DNA from 2 places in the Massilia sp. DWR3-1-1 genome. Region 1 is predicted to be linked to the other one. Evidence: predicted binding sites of a transcription regulator. Region 1 holds the regulator's gene; the other holds the start of a gene.
What was found. The regulator sigma-54, encoded in region 1, starts transcription at its own class of promoters, with help from an activator protein. The targets are predictions, from matches to a motif close to TGGCANGNAANCTGCTTT.
Positions count from the first base shown of each region.

Region 2: the regulator sigma-54 is predicted to act here: its motif matches at 4,746-4,763, upstream of ACP7EY_RS13225 (TorF family putative porin).

Region 1 is NZ_JAFCXL010000005.1:110,993-116,864, forward strand. It holds gene ACP7EY_RS07050 (KpsF/GutQ family sugar-phosphate isomerase) at 1-371, shown strand, start outside; gene ACP7EY_RS07055 (KdsC family phosphatase) at 371-919, shown strand; gene lptC (LPS export ABC transporter periplasmic protein LptC) at 891-1,517, shown strand; gene lptA (lipopolysaccharide transport periplasmic protein LptA) at 1,571-2,173, shown strand; gene lptB (LPS export ABC transporter ATP-binding protein) at 2,173-2,928, shown strand; gene ACP7EY_RS07075 (RNA polymerase factor sigma-54) at 2,943-4,427, shown strand; gene hpf (ribosome hibernation-promoting factor, HPF/YfiA family) at 4,507-4,863, shown strand; gene ACP7EY_RS07085 (enoyl-CoA hydratase/isomerase family protein) at 4,972-5,872, shown strand, end outside.
Region 2 is NZ_JAFCXL010000011.1:36,533-42,404, forward strand. It holds gene ACP7EY_RS13190 (RHS repeat-associated core domain-containing protein) at 1-491, shown strand, start outside; gene ACP7EY_RS13195 (hypothetical protein) at 509-1,084, shown strand; gene ACP7EY_RS13200 (FAD-dependent oxidoreductase) at 1,332-1,823, opposite strand; gene ACP7EY_RS13205 (hypothetical protein) at 1,846-2,526, shown strand; gene ACP7EY_RS13210 (CPBP family intramembrane glutamic endopeptidase) at 2,841-3,632, opposite strand; gene ACP7EY_RS13215 (translation initiation factor Sui1) at 3,878-4,240, shown strand; gene ACP7EY_RS13220 (accessory factor UbiK family protein) at 4,292-4,579, opposite strand; gene ACP7EY_RS13225 (TorF family putative porin) at 4,848-5,597, shown strand; gene ACP7EY_RS13230 (P-II family nitrogen regulator) at 5,609-5,872, shown strand, end outside.

The DNA of each region.
Region 1 (5,872 bases):
GCGACGTCATGCGCAGCGGCGCCGACGTGCCGGCGGTGGGCGAGGACGCCAGCCTGTCGCAGGCGCTGCTGGAAATCACCCAGAAGGGCATGGGCATGACCGCCATCGTCGACGCCGGCGGCCACCCGGTCGGCGTGTTCACCGACGGCGACCTGCGCCGCCTGATCGAACGGGTCCAGGATTTCACGAAAATCATGATCCGCGACGTCATGCACGCCGACCCGCGCCGCGTGCGCGCCGAGCAGCTCGCCGTCGACGCCGTCGCCATCATGGAACAACACCGCATCAACCAGATGCTGGTGGTCGACGCCGACGACCGCCTGGTTGGCGCCCTGCATATTCACGACCTCACGCGCGCCAAGGTAATCTGATGACCGACCCTGTAACCGACACCATGCTCGATCACGTGCGCCGCGCCGCCGCCGTTCGCCTGCTCATTCTCGACGTCGACGGCGTGCTCACCGACGGCAGCCTGACTTACGGCGCCGACGGCGAAGTGACCAAGACCTTCAATGTGCTCGACGGCCTGGGCATCGAGCTGCTGCAGAAAACCGGCGTCGCCGTGGCCATCATCAGCGCGCGCAAGTCGCCGGTGGTGGTGCGCCGCGCCGCCGACCTGAAAATCGCCCACGTCTACCAGGGCACTCACGACAAGCGCATCGCCTTTGCCGAGGTGCTGGCGCTGACGGGCCTGTCGGCCGCGCAGTGCGGCTACATCGGCGACGACGTCATCGACCTGCCGCTGCTGCGCCAGGTGGGCTTTGCCGTGGCCGTGCCCAGCGGCCACCCGGAAGTGCAGCACCGCGTCCATTACGTCACCCGCGCCAACGGCGGGCGCGGCGCGGTGCGCGAAGTGTGCGACCTGATCATGCGCGCCCAGCACACCATCGATGCGGCGCTGGCGCCGTATTTCGCCTGACATGGCGCCCGCCCAGCACAGACGCACGGCGCACCGCTGGCAGGTCGGCGCCAGCATTGGCGCCGCCGTGCTGGTCGCGCTCGGCAGTTTCTGGCTGGTCCAGGTGATCAACCGGGGCGACTTCGCCAGCAGCGAGGTGTCGAAAAGCGAGCCTGACTACATCGTCGAGAATTTCAGCGTGGTCAAGATGACCGCCGATGGCAAGCCGCGCTACATCGTCGCCGGCGATAAGCTGACCCACCATCCCGACACCGACAGCGCCGACGTGCTGCGCCCGGTCGTGCAAAGCCTGTCGCCGCCGCTGCCGCCGATGACCATGACGAGCGCCACCGGCCGCATCGACCAGGTCAGGAACATCGTCGACATGCAGGGCGACGTCGTGGTCCTGCGTCCCGGCTCGCCGCACGGCCCGCGCCTGCGCCTGAAAACCGAGGCGCTCACCATCCTCACCGACGAAGACAAGCTACGCACCGATCTGGCCGTTGAAATGCTGCAGGATGCCACCGTCATCACCGGTGTCGGCATGCTGGCCGACCGCGCCGCCAGCCAGGTCGACCTGTACCACCGGGTCCACATCGTCTATCCGCCGAAGCGCTGATGATCTCCACCGAGCCGCCGAACCCTTACCGAACTGAAAGCCGAGAACCGACCATGAACATTCGCCTGCTGCTCTGCGCGCTGATCGCCGCCACCACCTTCGCTGCCGGCACGGCCTGCGCCGAACGGGCCGATTCGAGCAAGCCGACCGTCATCGACGCCGATTCGGCCACCGGCAACGACGTCACCCAGACCCGCACCCTGATCGGCAATGTCGTGCTGCAGCGGGGCACCCTGCTGATGAAGGCGGGGCGCGCCGTCGTCAAGAGCGACCCGGAGGGCTATGTCTACGCCACCTTCTATGCCGCCCCGGGCGGCCTGGCCACGTTCCGCCAGAAACGCGACGGCGCTGACGTCTGGGACGAGGGCGAGGCCGAGCGCATCGAGTACGACAACAAGCTTGAAATCGTCAAGATGTTCTCGAAGGCGAAAATCACCACCCTCGAAGGCAAGCGCAAGACCCAGGAAGTGCAGGGCCCGTACCTGTCCTACGACAGCCGCAAGGAAGTCTATTCGGTCGAGAACGACGTCAGCGGCACCAGCAAGGCCGGCTCGGGCCGCGTGCGCATGGTGATCGAGCCGAAGCAGCCGGCGGCAACGCCAGCGCCCGCCGCCGTGGCGCCGTCGACGCCTGTGCCACCGGCGAAAAAGCCATGATGGAAGCGAAATCCTGCGGCAGTACCCTGATCGTGCGCGGCCTGCAAAAAAGCTATGGCAAGCGGCTCGTCGTGCGCGACGTCTCGCTGCAGGTCGAGTGCGGCGAAGTGGTGGGCCTGCTGGGCCCCAACGGCGCCGGCAAGACCACCTCGTTCTACATGATCGTCGGCCTGGTGGCGTCCGACGCCGGCTCGATCGACATCAGCGGCGTCGACATCTCGAGCCTGCCGATCCACCGGCGCGCCATGCTGGGGCTGTCCTACCTGCCGCAGGAAGCGTCGGTATTTCGCAAGCTGACTGTGGAAGAAAACATCCGCGCCGTGCTCGAACTGCAAAAAGTCGACGGCAAGGCGCTGACCAAGGCGCAGATCAACGAGCGCCTCGACAGCCTCCTGGCCGACCTGCAGATCGACAAGCTGCGCGAGAACCAGGCCTTGTCGCTGTCGGGCGGCGAGCGGCGGCGCGTGGAAATCGCCCGCGCGCTGGCCACCAACCCCCGTTTCGTGCTGCTCGACGAACCGTTCGCCGGGGTCGACCCGATCGCCGTCATCGAGATCCAGCGCATCGTGCGCTTTTTGAAGGAGCGTGGCATCGGCGTGCTCATTACCGACCACAATGTGCGCGAAACGCTGGGCATCTGCGACCGCGCTTACATCATCAATCAGGGCGCCGTGCTGGCCTCCGGGCGCCCCGATGACATCATCGCCGACGAGTCGGTGCGGCGGGTCTATCTGGGCGAACACTTCCGCATGTAGGCCACTGACGAACCATGAAACAGTCCCTCCAACTACGCACGTCGCAGCACCTGGCGCTCACGCCGCAGCTGCAGCAGTCGATCCGCCTGCTGCAGTTGTCGACGCTCGAACTGCACCAGGAGCTCGAGCATCTGCTGTCCGACAATCCCCTGCTCGAGCGTCTCGACGACCCGCTCGACAACTCGGTACGCCTGCTGGCCGATGGCGCCGTCGGCGCCAGCGGCAACGCCGAAGCGCCGGAAGTGTCGAACCAGGATGCGCCGCCCAGCGCCGACGCGCCGGCGGCCGACAGCGGCGAGAACGTCGACATGGGCGGCGAGAGCGCCCAGGACACCAGCGGCGACGGCGAGGACTGGAGCGAAGCGTCGCGCAACAAGTCGCCCGACGACGAGGATTCGCGCCCGCAGATCGAGGCGACGGCCACCAGCCTGCGCGAGCACCTGTGTGAGCAGATGCGCCTGGCCATGCTCGAAGTGCGCGACCGCGCGCTGGTCGAACTGATGATCGACGCGCTCGACGACAATGGCTACCTGACCGAATCGCTCGACGACATCCTCGAGCGCATGCCGGCCGAACTCGAGATCGATCCGGACGAGCTGAAAACCGCCTTGTCGCTGCTGCAAAGTTTTGACCCGCCCGGCGTGGGCGCGCGCAACGCCGCCGAGTGCCTGGCGATCCAGATCCGGCGCATGGCGGGCGTGCCGCTGGTGACGCGCCGCATGGCCCTCGACATCGTCTGCAATCACCTGACCTGGTTCGCCCAGCGCGAATTTAACAAACTCAAAAAAGCCCTCGACTGCGATGACGAGGACCTGCGCGAAGCGCAAGCGGTAATCCGCCAGTGCAATCCGCACCCGGGCGCCGGCTTCGGCGCCGGCGCCTCCGACTACGTGGTGCCCGACGTCATCGTCAAGAAGGGCCGCGGCGGCTGGACCGTGAGCCTGAACAACGACGTCATGCCGCGCCTGCGCGTGAACAGCATGTACGCCAACCTGCTCAAGCAGGGCAAGGGCGAGAGCCAGATGGGCGCGCAGCTGCAGGAAGCGAAGTGGCTGATCAAAAATATGCGCCAGCGCTTCGACACAATTTTGCGCGTGGCCGAGGCCATCGTCGAGCGCCAGAGAAATTTCTTCTCGCACGGCGCAGTTGCCATGCGGCCACTTGTGCTGCGTGAAATTGCTGATACACTGGGCCTACACGAGAGCACTATCTCTCGGGTAACCACTCAAAAATACATGCTGACCCCGCATGGAATGTTTGAGTTGAAATATTTCTTTGGCAGCCACGTAGCGACCGACGCCGGCGGCGAAGCATCGTCGACAGCGATCCGGGCACTGATCGTGCAATTGACAGGAGCGGAAGACCCGAAGAACCCACTTTCAGACAGCAAGATCGCAGATATGCTGGGGGAACAGGGGATGGTCATTGCGCGCCGCACGGTGGCCAAATACCGTGAAGCGCTCAAGATTCCACCTGTCGCTCTCCGCAAGAATCTGTAGATCGTTTTTTCAGTGTTCCTCTACGTCCCGCTTTATGCGGCATGCATGAACAGGAAGCGACATCATCTAAGGAGTGTGTATGAATCTCACAATCAGCGGACATCATCTTGAAGTGACCCCAGCCATCCGTGACTACGTACAGAGCAAACTGGAACGCGTGCGGCGCCATTTTGACCAAGTGATCGACATTGCTGTCATTCTCACCGTCGATAATCTGACTGAAAAAGAAAAACGGCAGAAAGCCGAAATCAACCTCCGATTGCCGGGCAAGACCATCAACGTCAACGCCCTGTCGCACGACCTGTATGCCGCCGTCGACTGTCTCATCGACAAGCTCGACCGCCAGGTCATGAAATACAAATCCCAGATCCAGGACCACGACCACCAGGCCATCAAGCACCTGTCCGAGCAAGAACTCCCGGCCGCTGCCGCTTAAGGCCGACCAATTCGGATGAGGGCGCCGTCAAGGCGCCCTTGTCATTGGGGCGGCCGCTTGTGCGCGGGGCGACTGCTAAAATAGGCGTTTTATTCCAGTCCCCACGCCATGACCGACTTCGTCAAGACCCGCATCGCTGTGCGCACCGGCATCATCACGCTGGACCGCCCGCGCACCCTCAATTCGCTCTCGCTGGACATGATCCGCGCGCTCACCGATGCGCTGCTGGCCTGGCAGGACGACGCCGCGATCGACGCCGTGGTCCTGCGCAGCAGCACCGACAAGGCCTTGTGCGCGGGCGGCGACATCCGGTATTTTTACGATGTCGGCACCTTGCCCACCACGGGCGGCAGCGCGTCGCTGGAAGATTTTTTTACCGAGGAATACCGCCTCAACCACCTGATCCACTTTTACCCGAAAACCTATATCGCCCTGATGGACGGCGTCGTCATGGGCGGTGGCCTGGGCGTGTCGGAAGCGCACCGCGAGCGGGGCCTGCGGGTGGTCACCGACGGCAGCAAGTTGGCCATGCCTGAAGTAAACATCGGCCTGTTTCCCGACGTGGGCGGCAGTTATTTTCTCAGCCATGCGCCCGGCAGACTGGGCTACTACCTGGCTTTGACGGGCTTGACGGTGCGCGCCGCCGACGCCTTGTATTGCGGCCTGGCCGACACCTTCGTCACCCAGGCCACCATGCCGGCGCTGCTCGAACTGATTGAGCGCACGCCGGGCGCGCAATTGCGCGAGGCCGTCGCCGCCTTCGCCGCGCCGCTGCGCAGCACCGCCGGCGTCGCCCCGCTGGCAGACCAGCGCGCCGCCATCGACCGCCATTTCAGCTTGCCCACGATCGAAGCGATCATGGCCTCGCTGGAGAAGGATGACAGTGAGCCCATGCAAAAAGCCCTGGCCGCCATGCGCAAGCGCTCGCCGCTGCTGCTGAAAGTGACGCTGGAATTGTTAAATCGGGGAGCCACACTGGACCTCGCCGACTGCCTGCGCATGGAGCGCA
Region 2 (5,872 bases), on a different contig from region 1:
ACAGGTTCGGGTCGGGTGGACGCTTCTTGAGCGTTGATCCGGTGGTGACGGACGCAAACACGGGATCAAGCTTCAACCTTTATGCCTATGCGAACAATAACCCGTTTGGATTTGTCGATCCTGATGGCCGTGATGGCATTGGTGCATTCGGTGAACCGGAAGTCGGCGTCGGCAACATTTGCAAGGCCATGTGCAGGAGAGTTCGGGCGAACATTGTGCAAATTGTTGTTTGTCTCGTTTGCATGGCCAATGACAAGCGGCCGCCGCCCCCGCCACCCAAGCCGCCTTTATCACAGAAGCCTGTGCCTGGTGGGCCTCAACCTGGTGGGGACCCGAAGCCACCTGAACCAAAAAGGCCGGAAACTGCGTCACCTTCACCGGAGCAAGGCCCCGGCGGGACCGCACCGCAGCCTACTTCTGGCCCCACTTCAGTGCCAAAGCCACCGGAGCCACCGCCACCTCCGCCTAAGGCGGAGCATCTGCCGAACTGACCCAGGTAAGGAAAACGATGGATAACCCCTCAGCTGCTACTGCCATTGCTTCTGGTTTCGATGCATTGGCCAAAAACGAGTATCCGACTGCTAGAGCCGCATTTGAGCAAGCTCTTAACAAAGGTGGCGGCGACGATGCCTTGGTTCATCTTGGCTGGCTGCTGGAACAAGGTTTAGGTGGCGAGAAAGATATACCTCGGGCAATGAAGCTTTATCGAATGGGGCTCGAGACCGAATCTGCAGATCTAGCTGCTTATCATCTGGGTTTGTTGCTGATGAAACGCGGAGACCAGAGAGAAGGGGCGGGGTTCTTGCAGAGATCTGCCGATTCCGGCAACCCTTCAGCAGCATACTGGCTCTACGCTTATTGTAGTGAATCGAACGATATTGAGTCCTTGGCTCTTGCAGATCAGAGCTTATTGCGAGCTGCTGAACTCGGTCATGCCTATGCACTTCGCGACATTGCGCGGCGGCGCATGCGTACCAACAAGGATCTCAGAGGAAAGCTCGCCGCCCGATTAGCGTATTGGAAAGCAAAATTAGTTGGGATGGCGCTGACGATACGTAACGCTCACGACTGGCGAGTTCGTTGATGTTCGTGATCAGCAGTCCTGAGCGAGGGGCCGGGGGCAGTGCCGCTCTTAGACCTGACCCCGGCTCGATCACCTCGTTGGGGCGGAGGCCGGCGCCATGCTGAATGTAAAAGCGGGTTGAGTTGCCGCGGACGCGGCTGACGGAGCGTGGGAATGCACGCGACGTCACTGGGCTTAGGGGGTATGGGTCCCGGCCTGCGCCGGGACGACGGTCTTGGGGGCGCGTCCGGGGTCAGCCCCTTTCACCTTACCGCAGCGTCAGGCTGTCCATCGAAAACGGCGGCGCTTCGCCCTTGAGGCAGGCGGCCAGCAGCTTGGCGGAACCGCAGGCGAAGGTGAAGCCAAGCGGCCCCTGGCCGACGTTGAGCCACAGGTTCGGATAGCGCGTGGCGCCGATGATCGGTGCGCTGTCGGGCGTCGCCGGACGCAGCCCCGCCCATGGCGAGATGTGGTCGTAGTCGGCCGCATGCGGCATGGTCTCGCGCACCTGGCGCGTCAGGCCGGCGATGCGCGCAGCGTCCAGCGATAGGTCTTCGCCGACCATGTCGACCATCGCCGCCACCCGCAGCGAGTCGCCGATGCGCGCGTACAGCACCTTGCGTTCGAAGTCGGTCACCGAGATTTCCGGCGCGCGGTCGGTGGCGCGGATCGGCGCCGTCAGGCTGTAGCCCTTGACCGCCTCGAACTGCAAGGCGAGATCGTCAGAAGGGCCGCGCTCGGCCTCGTCGAACACCAGCACGTCCAGGCTCAGGTGCAGCGCCTTGGATGCGAGCGATTACGCGCTGAAGGTCACGCCGGCATCGAAAAGCCTGGGCATCCTGATCCGCAAGGCGGCGTGGATGGGGAAAGGTGTGGCACCGCAGGCGGCGCCAGGGCAGCACGTCGAGACGGTGGAGTGCGTGAAGCCCGCGCCGGCGATCGATGCCGCTCCCGTTGCGCCGTCGGAGTCCGCCGGCTTAGCCGCTTCGCCGGTGGCGGTGCCCGCGGCGGCGGCCATTGCCGCCGACATCAAGGACGACGAGGTGGTGTTCACCTTCGCCGAACGGCGCTACCGCGTGCGCGGGCTGCCGAAAAATCTGTCGCCCGAGACCTTGAAGATCAACCTGCTGGTGGCGGTCGGCGAGGCGTATCACGTCGACACGCTGGACCTGTACAGCGCGAAGTGCCGCGGCCACTACCTGCTGCAGGCGGCCAGGGAGCTGACGTCTTGTTTGAGACTGAAAACGCACATCCTGCGGCAAACGGCCATGTGCCGGTCGTTGCCGTACTGGCGGGCGAATCATGACAGCCGTGCGCGCCAAGACGCCGCTGCACGCCGGCGATCCGTCGATTGCCGGCGGCTTCCACGGCCACCTGGTCGGCTTCGTCGAATGGCTGCGCGCGATGCGCTACTCGGAGCACACGATCAAGACGCGCCGCATCGACCTGGGCTACTTCATTGAGGGCGCGGCTACGGAGTACGGCGAGGCTCATGGCGATCCCGGCAGCGTGAACAGGTCGGGCCATGCCAGGTGCGGTGGCCCTGTTCCTATTGAGGATCGCCAAAAGTGTGCTGCTGTGTTGTTGGGGGCAGGCTGTGCTCGTCGGGAGCGGTGCCGAATCATGGCGTGGGCGTGCTGTTGGGGCCGTGCTGGAATTTCGGCACAAGTATATTGAACCAGCCGGATCGACCTCCGATCACGGTGGCGATGACGCCGCCCTGCGGACGATTGAAATGGTCGCCCTGCGGACCATGCGCCGCTTTCTCGCCCTCTGCCTACTTCCACAAAAACGCAAATATCACGGCATTCATGGTCGCATTGAACGCCGCGTGCGCCGCCATCGGCGGGAACAGGGAGCCGCTGCGTTTGCGCAGGTGGGCAAACAGCAGCGCCGTCAGGAACATCAGCAGCACCCACAGCGCCGCCGACAGGGGCCGCACGCGCCAGCCCGCCGCTTCCAGCACCAGTCCGTGGTGGCACAGGTGGACCAGGCCGAAGGCGGCGCATTCAATATACGTGCTGGTGCGCACGCTCCAGCGCTGTTCCAACGCTTTTTGTAACATGCCGCGAAAGAAGATTTCTTCGCCGATGGGGCTGAACAGCAGGGCCGGCAGCGTAAAAATCAGGTACAGCTGCGTCATCGACAGGCGCGTGGTGTCCATGTTGGCGCGGTAACTGCTGGCGATGCTCGTGTACCAGTGGTCGGCGCTGGCGCCAAAGAACATGATGCCCAGCGCGAAGCAGACCAGCGCCGCCATCATGCCCTCGAGCACCGCGTCGACGTAGTGCGACCGGGCGGCGGGGCGGCGCAGCCCGATGGCGCGGCGGCCCGCCTGGTTCAGGAGCAGCCATGGCATGGCCATCATCGCCACGAAGCTAAGCGGCAGCAAGGCCCGCAGCGGCTGCTCGCCCAGCAGGCCGGCGCCCCGCATCGCGCCGAACAAGGCGGCCAGGGCCAGCATCAGCGCCAGCGCGGCCGGCGGCGCCAGGCGGCTGCGCCAGATCGACGACGGCGCGGCCGCCGTCATCGGCGAGGGCGCTTGCCGGCGGCGGGCAGGCGCGTGCAATCGGCACTCGGTTTCATCAACGGTACTTTCGAAAGGGGACGCCCGAGGGCGATCAAAAAGCTCGATTGTAGAATCGACGTATAAGACGTGCAATTTTTTCGGATGCATACGTCTCGATGCGGCGGTTGACGGCGCCAGCCTATCTCACCATCATGCCCATTTCGCCCTGATAAGGAAACCCGCGTGTTTGCTCACCTGACATTTTGCGCCCCCCTGCCGTCGCCGGCTTCTCCGCGGGGCACGCCATGAGCGGCAATGGCGCCAGCCGGCTCGTGTATTCGACTGAAACGGGACGGCTGTGCCCGGATTGCGGGCAGGCCGTCGCCGCCTGCCGCTGCGCGCAGGCGAAGGCAGCGTCGGTCAGGGGCACTGGTCAGGTGACGGTGGCGCGCCAGACCAAGGGGCGTGGCGGCAAGTGTGTGACGGTGGTCAGCGGCCTGGCCCTCGATGGGGCGGCGCTGGCCGCCCTGGGCAAGCAGTTGCGTAGCCGCTGCGGCGCAGGGGGCACCGTCAGGGACGGCCTCATCGAGATCCAGGGCGATCATTGCGATGTGCTGCTGCTTGCCTTGAAGCAGGCGGGGCATACGGCAAAGCGCAGCGGCGGCTAGCCCCTGCCGGGGCACCGCCCCGGTGCCCCGCTTGCCGCTTGCGTCAAGGGTTTATTTCGAGATAATCACCGGCGGCACCGTCGACGACGGCGCGCTCGCCTGCGCCGCCATGCGCGCTTCCAGCGAAGCGATCTGCTCTTCCAGCACCTCGAGCTTGGCCCGGGTCTTGGCCAGCACTTGCGCCTGGATATCGAATTCCTCGCGGGTCACCAGGTCGAGCTTGGAAAAGCCCTGGGTCATCATGGCCTTGACGTTTTTCTCGACGTCCTTGACGGGCGAGTTGTCGATGGCCTGGCTGATTTTGCCCTGCAAATCATTGAAGAAACTATTCATATCCATGGTAATCCTTGTAGTCAACTATCAAGCGCACCAAGGTGGTGCGTATTTTGCCTTAAATCGGTGCGAACGACGCTGCGCGCTGTGCACCACGGCCGTCAAAACGTTTATTAAATGCCCATTTGGGACGAATAGGCGAAAAAACAAGCGTCCATTTGCAACTTCGGGCTGGCATGCAATCTGCTAATAGAACCCTGTCCAAACGATTTTCGGTCTCACACTAATTCTAAACCGCCATCGCATCACACGATTCAATTCACTAGGGAATGTCATGAAAAAACTGAATACACAGTTGAAACTCGTCGCAGCGCTCGCTCTGGTCTTCACGGCCCTGACGTCCACCACTGCCCGTGCCGCAGATGCTCCCACCCCAGACAATGCAGTGAGCTTCAATGCCGCGCTGACCACCGACTACCGCTATCGTGGCCTGTCGCAGTCGCGCGTGAAGCCGGCCCTGCAAGGCGGCGCCGACTATGTCAACAATCCTACTGGCCTCTACCTGGGTACCTGGTTATCGACCATCAAGTGGGTCACGGATGCGGGCGGCGACGGCGATATCGAGTGGGATATCTACGGCGGCAAGAAGGGCGAAATCGCCCCCGGCGTGAGCTATGACGTCGGCGGCCTGTACTATTTCTACCCGTCGAACGGCTTGTCGACCAGCGCCAACACCTTCGAGCTGTACGGCCAGGTGGGCTACGGTCCCGGCTACATCAAGTACTCGCATTCGACGACGAACCTGTTCGGCACCTCGAACAGCAAGAACAGCGGCTACCTCGACCTGGGCGCCAACCTGGACCTGATGGAAGGTCTGGTGCTGAACCTGCACGTGGGCCGTCAGAACGTCAAGAACAACAGTGCCTACTCGTACACCGACTACAAGGTCGGCGTCACCAAGGATTTCGGCGTGGCGTCGGTGTCGCTGGCGGCCATTTATGCCAATACCAAGGCCTACGTCAGCCCGTCCGGCAAGAATCTCGGCCGTACCGGCGTCGTCCTGAGCGTTTCCAAAACCTTCTGAGCGAGCTTCCCATGAAACTGATTACCGCCATCATCAAACCGTTCAAGCTCGACGAGGTGCGCGAAGCACTGTCGGCCATCAACGTGCAAGGTATCACCGTGACCGAGGTCAAGGGCTTTGGCCGCCAGAAGGGTCACACCGAGCTGTACCGTGGCGCCGAATATGTCGTCGACTTTCTGCCGAAGACCAAGATCGAAGCGGCCGTCGATGATGCGATCGTCGATCAAGCCATCGAAGCGATCGAAAAAGCCGCCCGCACGGGCAAGATCGGCGAT